DNA from 2 places in the Streptacidiphilus sp. EB129 genome. Region 1 is predicted to be linked to the other one. Evidence: riboswitches for the same ligand, from Rfam matches in the RefSeq annotation. Region 1 holds a riboswitch; the other holds the start of a gene.
What was found. Region 1 has a riboswitch for thiamine pyrophosphate ahead of ABH925_RS19905 (cytosine permease). Riboswitches for the same ligand answer to the same signal wherever they lie in the genome.
Positions count from the first base shown of each region.

Region 2: it holds a riboswitch for thiamine pyrophosphate, as region 1 does, so the genes downstream of both, thiO (glycine oxidase ThiO) here and ABH925_RS19905 (cytosine permease) in region 1, are expected to answer to the same signal.

Region 1 covers NZ_JBGCCS010000015.1:111,121-118,535, forward strand. Annotated here, with positions in the region: gene ABH925_RS19885 (bifunctional DNA primase/polymerase) at 1-611, shown strand, start outside; gene ABH925_RS19890 (DUF5926 family protein) at 945-1,931, opposite strand; gene ABH925_RS19895 (ATP-binding protein) at 2,008-2,511, opposite strand; gene ABH925_RS19900 (glycerophosphodiester phosphodiesterase) at 2,782-3,627, opposite strand; gene ABH925_RS19905 (cytosine permease) at 3,720-5,246, opposite strand; TPP riboswitch at 5,240-5,354, opposite strand; gene ABH925_RS19910 (S1C family serine protease) at 5,625-7,415, shown strand, end outside.
Region 2 covers NZ_JBGCCS010000021.1:118,555-125,969, forward strand. Annotated here, with positions in the region: gene pknB (Stk1 family PASTA domain-containing Ser/Thr kinase) at 1-1,777, opposite strand, end outside; gene ABH925_RS24495 (thiazole synthase) at 1,881-2,675, opposite strand; gene thiS (sulfur carrier protein ThiS) at 2,685-2,897, opposite strand; gene thiO (glycine oxidase ThiO) at 2,894-4,207, opposite strand; TPP riboswitch at 4,234-4,360, opposite strand; gene ABH925_RS24510 (NAD(P)/FAD-dependent oxidoreductase) at 4,443-5,639, shown strand; gene ABH925_RS24515 (Rv2175c family DNA-binding protein) at 5,678-6,043, shown strand; gene thiE (thiamine phosphate synthase) at 6,040-6,693, shown strand; gene ABH925_RS24525 (polyprenyl synthetase family protein) at 6,830-7,415, opposite strand, start outside.

The DNA of each region.
Region 1 (7,415 bases):
CCGCCGCGACGACCTGCGCCCGGGACTGGCGCTGGCCGGTCGTCCCCGGCGCGCTGCCCGGCGCGCCGGGTGCCGACGGCGAGCAGTGCAGCTGTCCGCGCCCCGACTGCCCGACGCCCGGCGCGCATCCCCACGACCCGTCGCTGCTGGCGGCGACCACCGACGCCCGGATGGTGCGCTGGTGGTGGGGCCGCCGTCCGGACGCGCCGATCGTGGTCGCGACCGGCGGGCCGGTGTCGGCGGTGAGCCTGCCGCTGCAGGCCGGGGTCCGGGTGCTCGACTACTTCGACGCGCTGCGGATCAGGACCGGTCCGGTGATCGCGACACCGACCCGCTGCCTGCTGCTGGTCGCCCCGTACACGATGCAGGAGCTGGCGGAGCTGCTGATCGCGCAGGAGTGGGTGCCCACCAGCCTGCGTTACCACGGGACCGGCGGCTATGTCGTGCTGCCGCCGTCGCGGGTGGGCGGCGGTGATGTCGGCTGGCTGCGTGAGCCGGAGCCGCGGTCCGGGGCGGCCGGGGCGCCGTGGCTGCCCTCGGTCGGCGATCTGATGGAGGCTCTGGTCGCCGCGAGTACGGCCACACCGGACGGGGCACGGCTGGCGTTCTGAGGGGTGTTGCCGGCGGGCCGCCGACGGCGGCCCGCTGACACCGCGTCATCGAACCGAGCCTCCCGGAACAGTGGGTTCCGGAACGACGGGCCCTGGAAAGCATGAAGGCTCGGCCGCTGGCGACGGGGGATGCACCAGCGACCGAGCTGTTTAAACCGTAACAAGAATCGGGCCGCAAGCAAATTCCCCCGGCGCGGTCCGGGCGGCTGAATCCGGAGTTCCGCATCAATATGTGATGGACGTCACGCCATTGAGTTCGATGCGGCCGTCTTTCTTGTGCTCAATGTCGGTATTTGGGCTGCTTCCGACTGTGAGCAGGGCGACACAGCCCATTCAGCCCAGAGTGACCTGACGGTTCACCAGATTGGCGCGCGCCCGGCGCTCGTGCGCCGTGAGCGGCGCACTCTGCGCCAGTGCGCCGGTGAGTCGCTCGAAGAACTCCGCGGCCGGCTTCTCGCAGTCGTCCGCCGACATCCCGGACGGCAGGTCCCAGACCGGCACGGTCAGCCCGTGCGCCCGGAAGGAGCCGACCAGCTTGGTTCCCTCGCCCAGCCCGGCGTCCTCGGTGGCCGCCAGTCGCGCCAGCGCGTCCAGCAGTTCCTCCTCGGCGTAGGGCATCACCCAGCGCAGGTGGTTCTTGTCCGGGACCGAGCACCAGTAGGCGGTGTCCACCGAGGACAGCCGAACCGTGGGAATGACCGCGGCGTTGGCCTGCTCCAGCGAGGCTGCCACCTCTCCGGTGGCCGCATCCGCGTCCTCCAGCCAGAACTCGAAGCCGGTGTGCACGGTGGGCTCGAACCCGGCCGAGAGGTCGAGCAGGTCCTGCAGCCGGGGCGCGTCGGCCAGCGGGCGGCGCGGCGGCACGGGCGTTCCCGGCTTCGCCGCCAGCGCCTGGACCAGCGCGTCCGCCGCGTCCCTGCTGATGTCGCCGGAGGAGCTGTTGGTCTGCAGCCCGAGCAGCACGCTGCCGTCCTGGCGGCGCATCGCCGGCCAGGCCATCGGCAGCACGGTGGCCAGCAGCACCGACGGCACCTCGCCGTCGGCGCCGGCCAGGGCCTCCGCCGTCAGCGTCAGCGGCACCGTCGCGGCCGGGACCAGCTCGCGCAGGGCCACCCAGTCGCCCTCGCCGGGCAGGCCCTCGAACGGACGCTGCACCAACTCCTGGACGGCGTGCGACGCCTCGCGCCCGTGGCAGGCCTTGTAGCGGCGGCCGGAGCCGCACGGGCATGCCTCCCGTGCGCCGACCACCGGGACCGTCCCGGTCGCGGCTGCGGTGGACTGAGCGCGCGCGGGCGCCTTCTTCGCGGGCTTCTTGGCCATGGTGCGGATCTCCAGGTGGGCGACTGCTGTGCGGTGGCTCTGCAGCCCCCGAGCGTAGTCGTCCCGGCGGTCCCCGCTACGCCGTCCCCGACGCGGCGCCGCCGCGTCGCGCGTGCCGGGCCCGCACCGGCAGCACCGCCCAGACCGTGACCTCGCCGGGCGCGTCCCTGACCCCCCAGTCGCTGGCCAGCTGCCCGACGATGCCCAGGCCGCGGCCGCCGCGCGCGGTCAGCGAGGGGCTGCCCCGCCGCGGCCGGGTCGGCCCGCCGCCGTCGGTGACCTCCACCGTGAGCAGTCCGTCGCTGTGCAGCTCCCAGCCGACCACGACCCGCCCGTCGTCCTCGACCAACTGCTCCGGCGGGCACTCCAGCACCACTTCCAGAGGACGGGCGTGCCGGCAGGCGTTGCTCAGCAGTTCGGAGAGTATGAGGACGGCGTCGTCGATGACGACCTCCGGCACCTGGTGCTCGGCGAGATCCTTACGCAGTCGGCGTCGTGCGGCACTCACACTCGATGGACCATGGGGTACTGCCATGGTCGCCGAAGAAGTCGGCACATCACGCGCTACCACCAGCGCCACCCCCGGACCTCCTCCTCAGCTGTCAGCCAGGGTGTGAATGCCCGGTGCGAGCATGGCGGAAACGAGAATAGAAGGACCTCGGGACGTCAAGAAGGCGCAACAAGTCGAGGCTCCGGCATGCATTTCACGAAGCGTAGCCGGATGGTGACGGAGCGTTTGTCCGGGGTGGTGAAATATGGCGCGCAGGGGGAAATTCAAGCCATTCCCACGCGCCCGCGCACGCCTACGGCGGAGTGTCCGGAAAGACCTACTGACTCGGTATGGTCCGCACTACCGGCCCAACTGGTCAAGTACCTGGCGCGGATGATTCGTGATGATGGTGTCCACACCCAGCCGCAGGCACAGCTCCACGTCCTCCGGGTCGTCCACGGTCCAGACGTGGACCCGCTGGCCGGCGCGGTGCAGCGCGGCCACGTAGCCGGGGTTGGCCCGCACCAGGTCGATGCCGGGCCCGGCGATCCTGGCCCCGTAGGGGAGGCTGCCGTCGCGGAACCGCAGCGGCACCCGCTCCATCAGGAAGACGGTGGGGATGGCGGGGGCCAGTTCGCGCACCCGGCGCAGCGAGAGCTGCGAGAAGCTCATGATCCGCACCGGGGAGCGCTCGCCGCTGCTCGGGGTGACCAGATCGAATCGGTGCAGCATCTCCAGGAGTTTGCGTTCCACCAGGCCCGCCCAGCGGGTGGGGTGCTTGGTCTCGATGGCGAGCTCGATCCGCCGGCCGCAGCTGGTGGCGTACTCCAGCAGCCGCTCCAGGGTGAGCACCGAGGTGTGTCCGGCGTCGGCCCAGTCCGCCTCGCCGACCTCGCCCTCGGCGGCCTTCCAGGAGCCGAAGTCCAGCTCGGACAGCTGCGCCAGCTCCAGGGTCGACACCACCCCCCGGCCGTTGGAGGTGCGGTCCACCCGGCGGTCGTGGACGCACACCAGGTGACCGTCGGCGGTCAGCCGCACGTCGCACTCCAGCGCGTCCGCACCCTGCTCCACCGCGAGCCGGTACGCCGCCAGGGTGTGCTCAGCCAGCGTGCCGGACGCGCCGCGATGGGCGACGACCCGGGTCGTCGCCCGGTTCGGGACGGCGGGGACGGCGGCGGAGAGGCGTGTGGAGGGTCTGTCGGACACGCCACCACGATAGACGGGGAAGTGTCCGGACCCCGGTCGTGGCAGGTGAATTCTGACGGTATGCCCGGTTAACGGCCCCACTGGCCCCACCGCTACCGGCCGCGCCGCAGCAGCGGGGTCATCGCCCAGGTGATCAGCGCCGGAACGAGGAAGGAGAACAGCGATGCCGACGTCCACACCTGCGGGTGGATGTGGGTGAGGTTCTGCGCCTTGGCCCAGAAGGTCGGCCAGAAGCTCATCCACCCGGTCAGCGCGGCCGGCGCGATCAGCTGGTAGACCGCGAAGCCGACCGCCCACGGCAGCAGCGTCAGCCAGCGCGTCGGCGCGCCCTCGGAAAGATCCCACCCGCCCTCCCGTCGCCCGCCACCACCCTTGTCCGACGCGCTTCGCGCGGCACCTTCTTCCCGTCGCCCGCCACCACCCTTGTCCGACGCGCTTCGCGCGGCATCTTCCTCCCGTCGCCCGCCACCACCCTTGTCCGACGCGCTTCGCGCGGCATCTCCTTCGCGCTTGCCCGCGCCGAAGAAGAAGTCCACCGCCAGCACCGCCGACAACGGCACGAACACCGCGCCGATCAGCCCGAGGAACGCCTCGTACCCGCTGAAGTCGGTGACCTGCAGGGCCAGCCCGGTGACCAGCACGCCCAGGCCGACGCTGAGGAAGCGCCGGTCCACCCTCGGGAAGAGGTTCTGCAGCGACATCGCCGTCGAGTAGACGTTGGCGAAGGACTGGTCGGTCTCGCGCAGCACCAGCACCGCGAAGAACAGCCAGCCGGCGGTGATGCCCATGAAGGTGGTGAAGATCTTGTTCGGGTCGCCGCCGACCTGCAGCAGCGCCAGCAGCCCGACCACGTAGCACCACACCTGCGAGACCGTGTAGCCGCTGAACGCGCCCCAGAACGAGCTGCGCGTGGTCCGCGCGTGCCGGGTGTAGTCCGCCGCCAGCGGGACGAAGGAGATGGAGACCGCGATCACCGAGTCCACGGCCGGCAGGAAGCCGGTCCAGTTGCCCGGGTTCGGGTTCGGCACACCACGGCGCAGCAGCTCCACGGTGAAGAAGAGCATGGCGACACCGACCGCGATCGCCACGTAGCGGCGCAGCACGGCGATGGAGCCCAGCGGACGGATCGTCATCAGTGTCGTCAGCGCGCCCGCCAGCACCACGTACACCCAGTGCGGCCCGCCCTTGAACAGCGCGTCGGCGCCCATCGCGATGACGGTCAGCTCGAACACGCCCCAGCCGAGGCACTGCACGATGTTGAGCACGGTCGGCAGGTAGGACAGCCGGGTGCCGAACAGCCCGCGCAGGATCGCCATCGCCGGCGCACCGGTCCTGGTGCCGATCACCGCCGCGACGCCGAGCATCAGCGCGCCGATCACCGTGCCCAGGACGATCGCCGTCAGCGACGCGGCCACGGAGAGGTCCTTGTTGTTGAACACCAGCACGGTCGCGGCGCTCTGGAAGCCGATCAGGCTGACGCCCAGGTTCGTCCAGAACGCGGCCTGGTCGCGGAAACCGAGAGGGCGCGGCGGCTCGGTGTCCAGCAGCAGTGGCGCCTCCGGACGGGGGCCCGCGGGTGGTCCGGTGTCCAGGACAGGGGACGGCGAAACAGACGTCACGAGACTCAGCTCCCTACGCCGGCATTACCCGGTCAGGTTCAGGCGGTCGGCGCCCCGTGGTCGGCGCCCTCTCAGCCTGGATGGGTCCAAGCTCCCGCGTATATCAGTTCGGATGTCATGGTAGGGGCATACGCTGGCGGGGCCAATATGGCGTCCGCCCCTCGGACTGCCATCCTCCGCTTCCGCCGGGCGCGTGCCGGCGGGAAAGCGTGCCGGTCGGGACGGTCGCTCATGAAGCTCTCAGTCGGCTGCGCTATAGATGCGGACAGGCAGCCAGAGGGCGGCAGGCATGCGGCCGGCGCACGGCTGGCGCTTACGATGCCCTGACACTGGGTGGGCAATGCTTGGGGCCGAGGTCCCGCAATGAGGAGGTCATTCGTGAGCACCGAGCACGAGGGTGGGCACGCCGGTTCGGACCGGCAGGCGCCCGCCGGTGGCGGATCGGTGGGGCAGCCCTCCGACGCGCAGGACCGCGTCGCCCCGACCGAGGCTGCCACGGCGACCCCCGGTGCGGCCGAGGCTGACGACACGGTGGTCGGCGGCACCGCAGTGGCCGACGACACCGTGGTGACCGACGTGACCGTGGTGCAGCCGCTCGTGGCAGCTCCGGCCCCGCAGCCTCCGTACGCTCCGCAGACTCCCGCGCAGACTCCGCCGCCGGCCGCGGCGCCGAGCTACCCGGTCGAGCCCCCGGCCGACCCGGCGCTGGCCGGGTTCCCGCCGCCGATGGCGCCGCCGCCCGCGGCCCCGGCGACGGCGCCGGCCTATGCGCCCGCGCCGCCGGCCGCTCAGCAGCCGCCCGCACAGCCCTACGCCGCGCCGCCCGCCCCCGAGTTGCCGCCGACCCCGCCGGCCCTCCCGTCGTACGGCACGCAGGAGCTTCCGCAGCCCGCCCCGGGCGGTTACGCCGGTGGCAACGGTGGCAACGGTGGCAACGGTGGCAACGGTGGCAACGGTGGTGCGGGTTACGGCGGCGGCGCCGAGTACCCCGCCGCCGGCCCGGTCCCGCCTTACCCGCCCTACGGCGAGGTCACCGGCCTCGGCGAGCCCTACCCGACCGCGCCGCCGAAGAAGCGACGCGGCGGCATGGTCGCGCTGCTCTGCGCGACGGCGCTGATCGCGGGCGGCATCGGTGGCGGCATCGGCTCCTGGCTGGAGACCCGTAACAGCTCCGACGGCAGCACCACGGTCTCGTCCTCCTCCTCGGTCGACCCCAAGGCCCTCAGCCGCGCGCCCGACAGCATCGCCGGCATCGCCGCCCGCGCGCTGCCCAGCGTGGTCACCATCGAGGCGAGCAACTCGCAGGAGTCGGGCACCGGCACGGGCTTCGTGTACGACACCCAGGGCCACATCCTGACCAACAATCACGTGGTGGCCCCGTCGGACAACGGCGGCAAGCTGACCGTGAAGTTCTCCGACGGCAGCAGCTACCCGGCCACCATCGTCGGCCGGGCCTCCGGCTACGACGTCGCGGTCATCAAGCTGACCCAGACGCCGAAGAAGCCGCTGGTGCCGCTGGCGCTCGGCAACTCCGACCAGGTCGCGGTCGGCGACACCACCATCGCGATCGGTGCGCCCTTCGGCCTGTCCGGCACGGTCACCTCGGGCATCGTCAGCGCGAAGAACCGTCCGGTCGCCTCGGGTGACGAGACCGGCGCGCAGACCTCGTACATGAACGCCCTGCAGACCGACGCCTCGATCAACCCGGGCAACTCCGGCGGCCCGCTGATGAACGCTCAGGGGCAGGTCATCGGGATCGACTCGGCGATCCAGTCCACCGGCAGCAACAGCACCAGCGGCGGCCAGTCCGGCAGCATCGGCCTGGGCTTCGCGATCCCGATCAACCAGGCCCGGTGGGTCGCCGACCAGCTGATCAAGACCGGCAAGCCGGTCTACCCGATCATCGGGATCCTGCGCGACGACACCTACACCGGCGTCGGCGCGAAGATCGCCTCGACCCCGGTCCAGGGTGTCCCGGCGATCACCGCCGGCGGCCCCGCCGACAAGGCCGGCCTCAAGCCGGGCGACGTGATCACCGCACTCGGCGGCGTCCAGATCGACAGCGGCCCGACCCTGGTCAGCGAGATCTGGTCGCACCACCCGGGCGACACCGTCGACGTCACGTACACCCGTGACGGAAGCAGCCACACCACGTCGCTCACCCTGGGC
Region 2 (7,415 bases), on a different contig from region 1:
CGGACACGTCGGGGACGGTCGCCTGCTGCTGGCCCTTGGAGACCGTCAGCGTCACCGTGCTGCCCTGGGCGGCCTGCGAGCCGCTGGGGCTCTGTGCGGCGACCTGCCCGGCGTCGGCCTGGTCCGAGTAGACCTGGTTCGGGTCCAGCTGGACCGTGAACCCGGCGTTCTGCAGGTCCTGGGTGGCCTGGTCGACCGACTCGCCCACCACGTTCGGCAGGTCGACCGGGTCGGCGCCGGAGCTGACCACCAGGTTGACCGGGGTGTTCGGCTGCTGCTGGGTACCGCCGGCTGGGTCGGTGCTGACCACCGAGCCCGAGGCGACGTTGCCGCTGGTCTGCTGGCTGATCTGCCCCACCGTCAGGCCCGCGTCCTTCAGCGCCTGCTCGGCGGCCGCCTGGGTCCTGCCGGCCAGGTCGGGAACGGTCGGGTTGTCGGGGCCCTTGGAGACGTCCAGGGTCACCGTGGAGTCCTTGCGGATCCGCGAGCCGGGGGCCGGGTCGGTGCCGATGACCTTGCCCTTGCCGACGACGGCGCTGAAGTCCTGACGGACCGCCACGGTCAGCCCGTCGGCCTGCAGGGTCTGCGTCGCCACGCCCTGGGTCTGGCCCAGCACGCTCGGCAGCTGGGTGTAGAGGCCGTTCAGCGCCCAGGCGGCGCCACCGGCCACCAGGGTGAGCACCAGCAGCACCGCGGCCGGCATGGCCCAGCCGCGACGGCGGCGCGGCCGGCCCGCGGCCGCCCGCGACGGCAGCGGGCGGTCCTCCGGGACGGGGCGGCGGGGCATCACCAGGTCCGGCGGCAGCTGCCGCATGGCACCGGGTCCGAACGTCCCGGCGGTCCCGGCGGGCATCACCGTGGTCCGCTCCGGGGCGGACGCCCCGGCGACCGGGAGACCGGCCGGGCCGGGCTCGGCGTCCAGCTGGGCCGGGGCGAGCGCGCGGCGGATCCGCTGCAGCGCGGCGAGCAGTTCCACCGCGTCGGCCGGCCTGCGGCCCGCGTCCCGCGCGGTGGCGGCGACCGTTATCGCGTCCAGCTCCGGGGCCAGCCCCGGGACCAGGGTGGACGGCGGCGGTACGTCGGCGCTCAGGTGCTGGTAGATCACCTGCATCGGGGTCTCGCCGGTATAGGGCTTACGGCCCGTCAGCATCTCGAACAGCAGGATGCCGCAGGCGTACACGTCGGTGCGCGGGTCGGCGGCGCCCTGCTCGATCTGCTCGGGAGCGAGGTAGGAGACCGTCCCCATGACCTGTCCGGTGGTCGGCGCGCTCTCCCCGCTCACCGCCCGGACCAGCCCGAAGTCGGTGACCTTGACCCGGCCGTCCTCGGTCAGCAGCACGTTCTCCGGCTTCACGTCCCGGTGCACCAGTCCGGACCGGTGCGCCGCGCCGAGCGCGGCCAGGATCGGCTCCATGATGTCCAGCGCGGTACGGGGCGTCAGCGCGCCGCGGTCCCGGAGCAGGTCGCGCAGGGTCCAGCCGGGCACGTACTCCATCGCCAGGAAGACCGCGGAGCCGTCGTTGCCCTGGTCGAAGACATTGACCACGTTGGGGTGCGAGAGCCGGGCCACGGCCTTCGCCTCGCGGATGAACCGCGCGGTGAACTCCGGGTCGCTCGCCAGCCCCGCGTGCATCACCTTGAGCGCGATCACCCGGTCCAGCCGGGTGTCCAGACCCCGGTAGACGGTGGCCATGCCGCCGACGGCGATGCGCTGCTCGACCCGGTACCGGGCGTCGAGCATCCGCCCGAGAAGGGGGTCGTGCAGCGTCGTGTCCATCCCACGGAGTTTACGGCGACTGGCGGCGGCGCAGTACGCGACGTCGGCGACACCCCGGTCACAAGTCGGCAGCACTGTACAAGTCGGCACCACCGGGTCCGGGTCAGAACGCCGGGGACTCCGGGTCGAACTCGGCGCGCCCGGCCATCGGCGAGGACGCCTCGGCGTGGAAACGGCGCGGGATCCGGCCGGCCCGGTAGGCCAGCCGCCCGGCTTCGACCGCGTGCCGCATCGCCTCGGCCATCAGGGCCGGTTCCTGGGCCCGGGTCACCGCTGTGGCGAGCATCACGGCGGCGCAGCCCAGTTCCATCGCCAGCGCCGCGTCGGAGGCGGTGCCGGCTCCGGCGTCCAGGATCACCGGGACGCCGGCCCGCTCGACGATCAGCTGGAAGTTGTGCGGGTTGCGGATGCCCAGGCCGGAGCCGATCGGCGAGCCCAGCGGCATCACCGCGGCGCAGCCGACGTCCTCCAGCTTTCGGGCCAGCACCGGGTCGTCGTTGGTGTAGGGGAGGACGGTGAAGCCGTCGTCGACCAGGGTCTCGGCGGCGTCCAACAGCTCAATCGGGTCGGGCAGCAGGGTGCGCTCGTCGGCGACGACCTCCAGCTTCACCCAGTCGGTGCCCAGTGCCTCGCGGGCTAGCCTGGCGGTGAGCACGGCCTCCCCGGCGGTGAAGCAGCCGGCGGTGTTGGGCAGCACCTGGATGTCGTTGCGCCGCAGCACCTCCAGCACCGAGCCGCGCGCGGTGGGGTTGATCCTGCGCATGGCCACGGTGGTGAGCTCGGTGCCGGACAGCCGTAGCGCCTGCTCCAGCACCTCCAGGCTGGGGGCGCCGCCGGTGCCCATGATCAGCCGGGAGCCGAAGGTGCGGTCGCCGATGGTGAGCGTGTCGTCGGACATGATGGCTGATCAGCCTCCCTGGACTGCGGTGAGGATCTCGACGCGGTCGTCGGCGGACAGCGCGGTCGCGCCCCAGGCGCTGCGCGGCACGACGGCCTCGTTGACGGCGGCGGCGACACCCGTGGGCGCGGCGCTGAGCGCTGCGACCACCTCGGCGAGGGTGGTGCCGGGTGCGATCTCGCGCGGCGCGCCGTTGACGCGGATGGCGAGGGGTGCCGTCATGGGGTGGCCTCCGTGAGGGTGCGGTCCGCGCTGCGGCGGTCGGGTGCGAGGGTAAGCGGTGTGCGGGGGGCGGCCGAGCGGGTGTCCGGTGCGTGGGCTTCCGCGCTGTGCTTGTCGGGGCTGGGCTTGCCCGAGCTGTGCTTCTCCGAGCTGTGCTTCTCCAAGAAGCGGGTGGCGCTGAAGGGGGCGGCTTCGGGCGGGAGTACGCCGGTGGTCAGGTAGTCGGCGAGGGCGTCGGCGGTGACCGGGGTGAGCAGCACGCCGTTGCGGTGGTGGCCGGTGGCGGCGACCAGGCCCGGCAGCGCGGTGGGGCCGAGCAGCGGCGCGTTGTCGGGGGTACCGGGGCGCAGCCCGGCGCTGGTCTCGATCAGGGGGAGCTCGGTGATGCCGGGCACCAGCTCGTGGGCGTCGCGCAGCAGTTCGTAGACGCCGCCGGCGGTGACCGTGGTGTCGAAGCCCTGCTCCTCCATGGTCGCGCCGACCACCAGCTCGCCGCTCTCGCGCGGCACCAGGTAGAGGTGGCAGCCGCGCACCACCGCGCGCAGGTTGCGGGACAGGAACGGGCCGCCGGGCAGCGGTGCCCCCGTAGTCGTGGTCATCCGCAGCCGCAGGATCTGGCCCTTGACCGGCCGCACCGGCAGCTCGGCCCCGGCCGGGAGGCCGGGCAGCTCGCCGGACCAGCTGCCGGCCGCCAGCACGGTCTGTCCGGCGTACAGCTCGGTGCCGTCCTCGGCCCGGACGCCCACCGCGCGGTCCTGGCGGACCGTCAGCTCGGCGGCGCGGTCCCGGTGCACGCGGACCCCGGCGCGCTCGCAGGCGGCGAGCAGGGCCGCGCCCAGCAGCCGGCCGTCCACCTGGTGGTCGCCGCTGACGAGCAGCCCGCCGCGGACCGAGGGCGCCAGCATCGGCTCCAGCCGGCGGCACTCGCGGCCGTTCAGCCAGGACACCTCCAGCCCCAGCCGCTGCTGGAAGTCGTGCAGCTCGCGCAGCTCGGCCCGGTCGTCGGCGTCCAGCGCGGCGGCCAGGGTGCCGCAGGCGCGGTAGCCGGTGGGCAGCCCGGAGGCCGCGCTGAGCTCGGCGGCGAAGTCGGCGTAGCGGGTGTTGGAGGCGATCCCGAGACGCAGCAGCGCCTCCTCGCCGTACTGGAGTTCGGTGACCGGCGCGAGCATCCCGGCGGCGACCTGGTTGGCGCCGCGCCCGGGACACGGGTCCAGGACGGTGACGCCCAGGCCACGCTGCGCGGCCCGCCAGGCGACCGCGAGGCCGATGATCCCGCCCCCGACGACCAGGACGTCGGACGTGGCCGTCACCCCGGCGGGTTCTGCTGTTCGAGCACGTGGCACGGTGGCACGCTCCCTTCGCCGGCATGACCCGGATCAGGTTCGGACGGTCGGAGACCGGGGGCGCTCCCGCCCTGTCGTCTCCCTCTCAGCCCGGTACGCCGGGCTCCCGTGGGTTTCCCCTTCACTGTAGCCCCGCCCCCGAGCCGTACAGTGTCGGGATGTCCGTGCCGAGGGGCGGCACGGCGATGAGCGGGCGGGGCCGATGAGCGAGCAGCGGGTCGTCGTGGTCGGGGCCGGAATGGCCGGGGTGCAGACGGCGGTGGCGCTGCGTGAGCTGGGCCATACCGGCGAGGTGCTGCTGCTGGGCGCCGAGACGCACCGCCCCTACGACCGGCCGCCGCTGTCCAAGGACGTGCTGCTGGGCAAGGCCGAGCACTCCCGTTTCGAGGTGGACTACGCCGGGATGGGCGTGGAACTGCTGCTCGGCCGGCGCGCCCTGGCACTGGACACCGACGCCCGTTCGCTCGCCACCGACGCCGGGACGCTCCGCTACGACCGGCTGGTGCTGGCCACCGGCGCGCACCCGATCCCGCTGCCTGGCCGCCCCGCCGGCGCGCAGCTGCTGCGCACCCACGACGACGCGGTCGCGCTGAAGGCGTCGCTGCGCCCCGGCGCCCGGATCGTGGTGGTCGGAGCCGGCTGGATCGGCGCCGAGGCCGCCACCGTGGCCCGGCAGCTGGGCTGCGAGGTCACCGTGCTGGAGGCCGCCTCGGTGCCGCTGGCGGGCGCCCTGCCCGCCGACATCGGCGAGCGGATGCGCGGCTGGTACGCCGAGGCGGGCGCGGAACTGCGTACCGGGGCGGCGGTGGGCGGGGTCAGGGAGTCCTCGGTGCTGCTGACCGACGGCACCGAGCTGGCCGCCGACGCGGTCGTGGTCGGCATCGGCGCGCGGCCCGAGACCGGCTGGCTGGACGGCTCCGGCATCGCCCTGGACGAGCGCGGCGCCGTCGCCGCCGACGACCGGCTGCGGACCTCGGCGCCGGACGTCTTCGCGGTCGGCGACTGCGCCTCCTTCCCCTCCGCCCGCTACGCCACCCGGCTCACCGTGCACCACTGGGACAACGCGCTGCAGGGCGCGAAGGTCGCGGCGGCCAACGTACTGGGAGCCGACGAGCGGTACGACCCGGTGCCGTACTTCTGGTCCGAGCAGTTCGGCCGCATGGTCCAGTACGCCGGGCACCACCGTCCCGGCGACGAGCTGCTGTGGCGCGGCGACCCGTCGCAGGCCACCGGCTGGGGCGCGCTGTGGCTGCGCGGGGACACGCCGGTCGCGCTGCTGGCCGTGGACCGCCCGCGGGACCTGGCCCAGGGCCGCCGGCTGATCGAGCGGGCCACCCCGCTCGACCGGGCCAGGGCGGCCGACCCCGAGGTGCAGCTGAAGGCCGCCACCGTGGCGTGATGGTGCGCGCAGGGCTCGTGGGATGGCAGTCTGGGGGTGTGAGCCAGATTGATCCGAAGATTGACGCCCTGATTCCCGAGTGGATGACCGTTCCCGACATCGCCGAGCAGTGGGGCCTGGTGGTGACCAAGGTCCGCCGCCTCGTCGACGACCGCACCCTCCTCGCCGTGCGCCGGGGCGAGAACAACGCCCTGATGGTCCCCGCCGCCTTCATCGGCCCCAACGGCACCGTGAAGGGCATCACCGGCCTGCTGACGCTGCTGCGCGACTCCGGGTTCACCGACGAAGAGGCCCTGGAGTGGCTCTTCACCGAGGACCCGTCGCTGCCCGGCACGCCCGCGCAGGCCCTGAACGAGAACCGCGGCACCGAGGTCAAGCGCCGCGCCCAGGCGATGGCCCTGTGAGCGGAGCAGCAGCGACGGCGGCCCTCGCCGACGCCCGGCTGTACCTGTGCACCGACGCCCGCCGCGAACAGGGCGACCTCGCCCCGTTCCTGGACGCGGTGCTGTCGGGCGGCGTGGACATCGTGCAGCTCCGCGACAAGGGCCTGGAGGCCCGGCAGGAGCTGGAGTACCTGGAGGTCCTCGCCGACGCCTGCCGCAGGCACGGCAAGCTGTTCTCGGTGAACGACCGCGCCGACGTCGCCCACGCGGCGCGGCCCCAGGTGCTGCACCTCGGCCAGGACGACCTGCCGGTGCCCGCGGCCCGCGCCGTTGTCGGGCCGGAGATGCTGATCGGCCGCAGCTGCCACGCCGAGGCCGAGGTGGACGCCGCACTGGTCGAGCCCGGTGTGGACTACTTCTGCACCGGCCCGGTCTGGCCCACCCCGACCAAGCCGGGGCGGCACGCGCCCGGTCTCGGGCTGGTCGAGTACGCCGCGAAGCAGTCGCCGGACCGGCCCTGGTTCGCGATCGGCGGCATCGACGCCGGCAACCTCGACCAGGTGCTCGACGCGGGCGCGCGCCGCATCGTCGTCGTCCGCGCACTGACCGCCGCAGCCGACCCGCACGCGGCAGCGGTCGACCTCGCCCGCCGGGTCCGCGAGCGCGACTGACCGCAGGTCCGTACCCGGACCGCCGGGTCGGACCACCCCCGGGGGCGGACCGACCGCAGGTCGGCACCCACTGCCGTACCGTGCCGCGTCGCCGGATCCGCCGGCGGCGCGGCCGTCGACGGCCTGCGTGAGCGGGTCAGTGGTGGCGGGTGGTGGCGGCCGCGGCGAGCCGGTGCAGGCTGCGGCGGGCCTCGGGGGCCAGCCCCGGGGCGGTGTCGAGGGCGGTCAGAGCCTCCCGCAGCAGCGCCTCGATCCGGGCCTCCACCCGCTCCGGCGCGCCACTGCGGGTGATCGCCTGCCGGACCAGGGCGACCTCAGGATCCCCCAGCCCCGGCGCGCCCAGCAGGTCGTCCAGCAGCCGGGCGTCCGCGGGGCTGCAGCCCCGCATCGCCTCGGCGACCAGCAGCGTGCGCTTGCCCTCGCGCAGATCGTCCCCGGCGGGCTTCCCGGTGACCGAGGGGTCGCCGTAGACCCCGAGCAGATCGTCACGGAGCTGGAACGCCTCGCCCAGCGGCAGCCCGAACGCGCCGTAGGCGTCGATCAGCGCCTGATCGGCGCCGGCCAGCAGCCCGCCGATCTGCAACGGCCGCTGCACCGTGTACTTCGCGGACTTGTAGTGCACCACCCGACGGGCCCGCTCCACCGGGTCCGAGCCGGCCGGCCAGGGCGCGGCGGGCTCCAGCAGGTCCAGGTACTGGCCCGCCATCACCTCGGTCCGCATC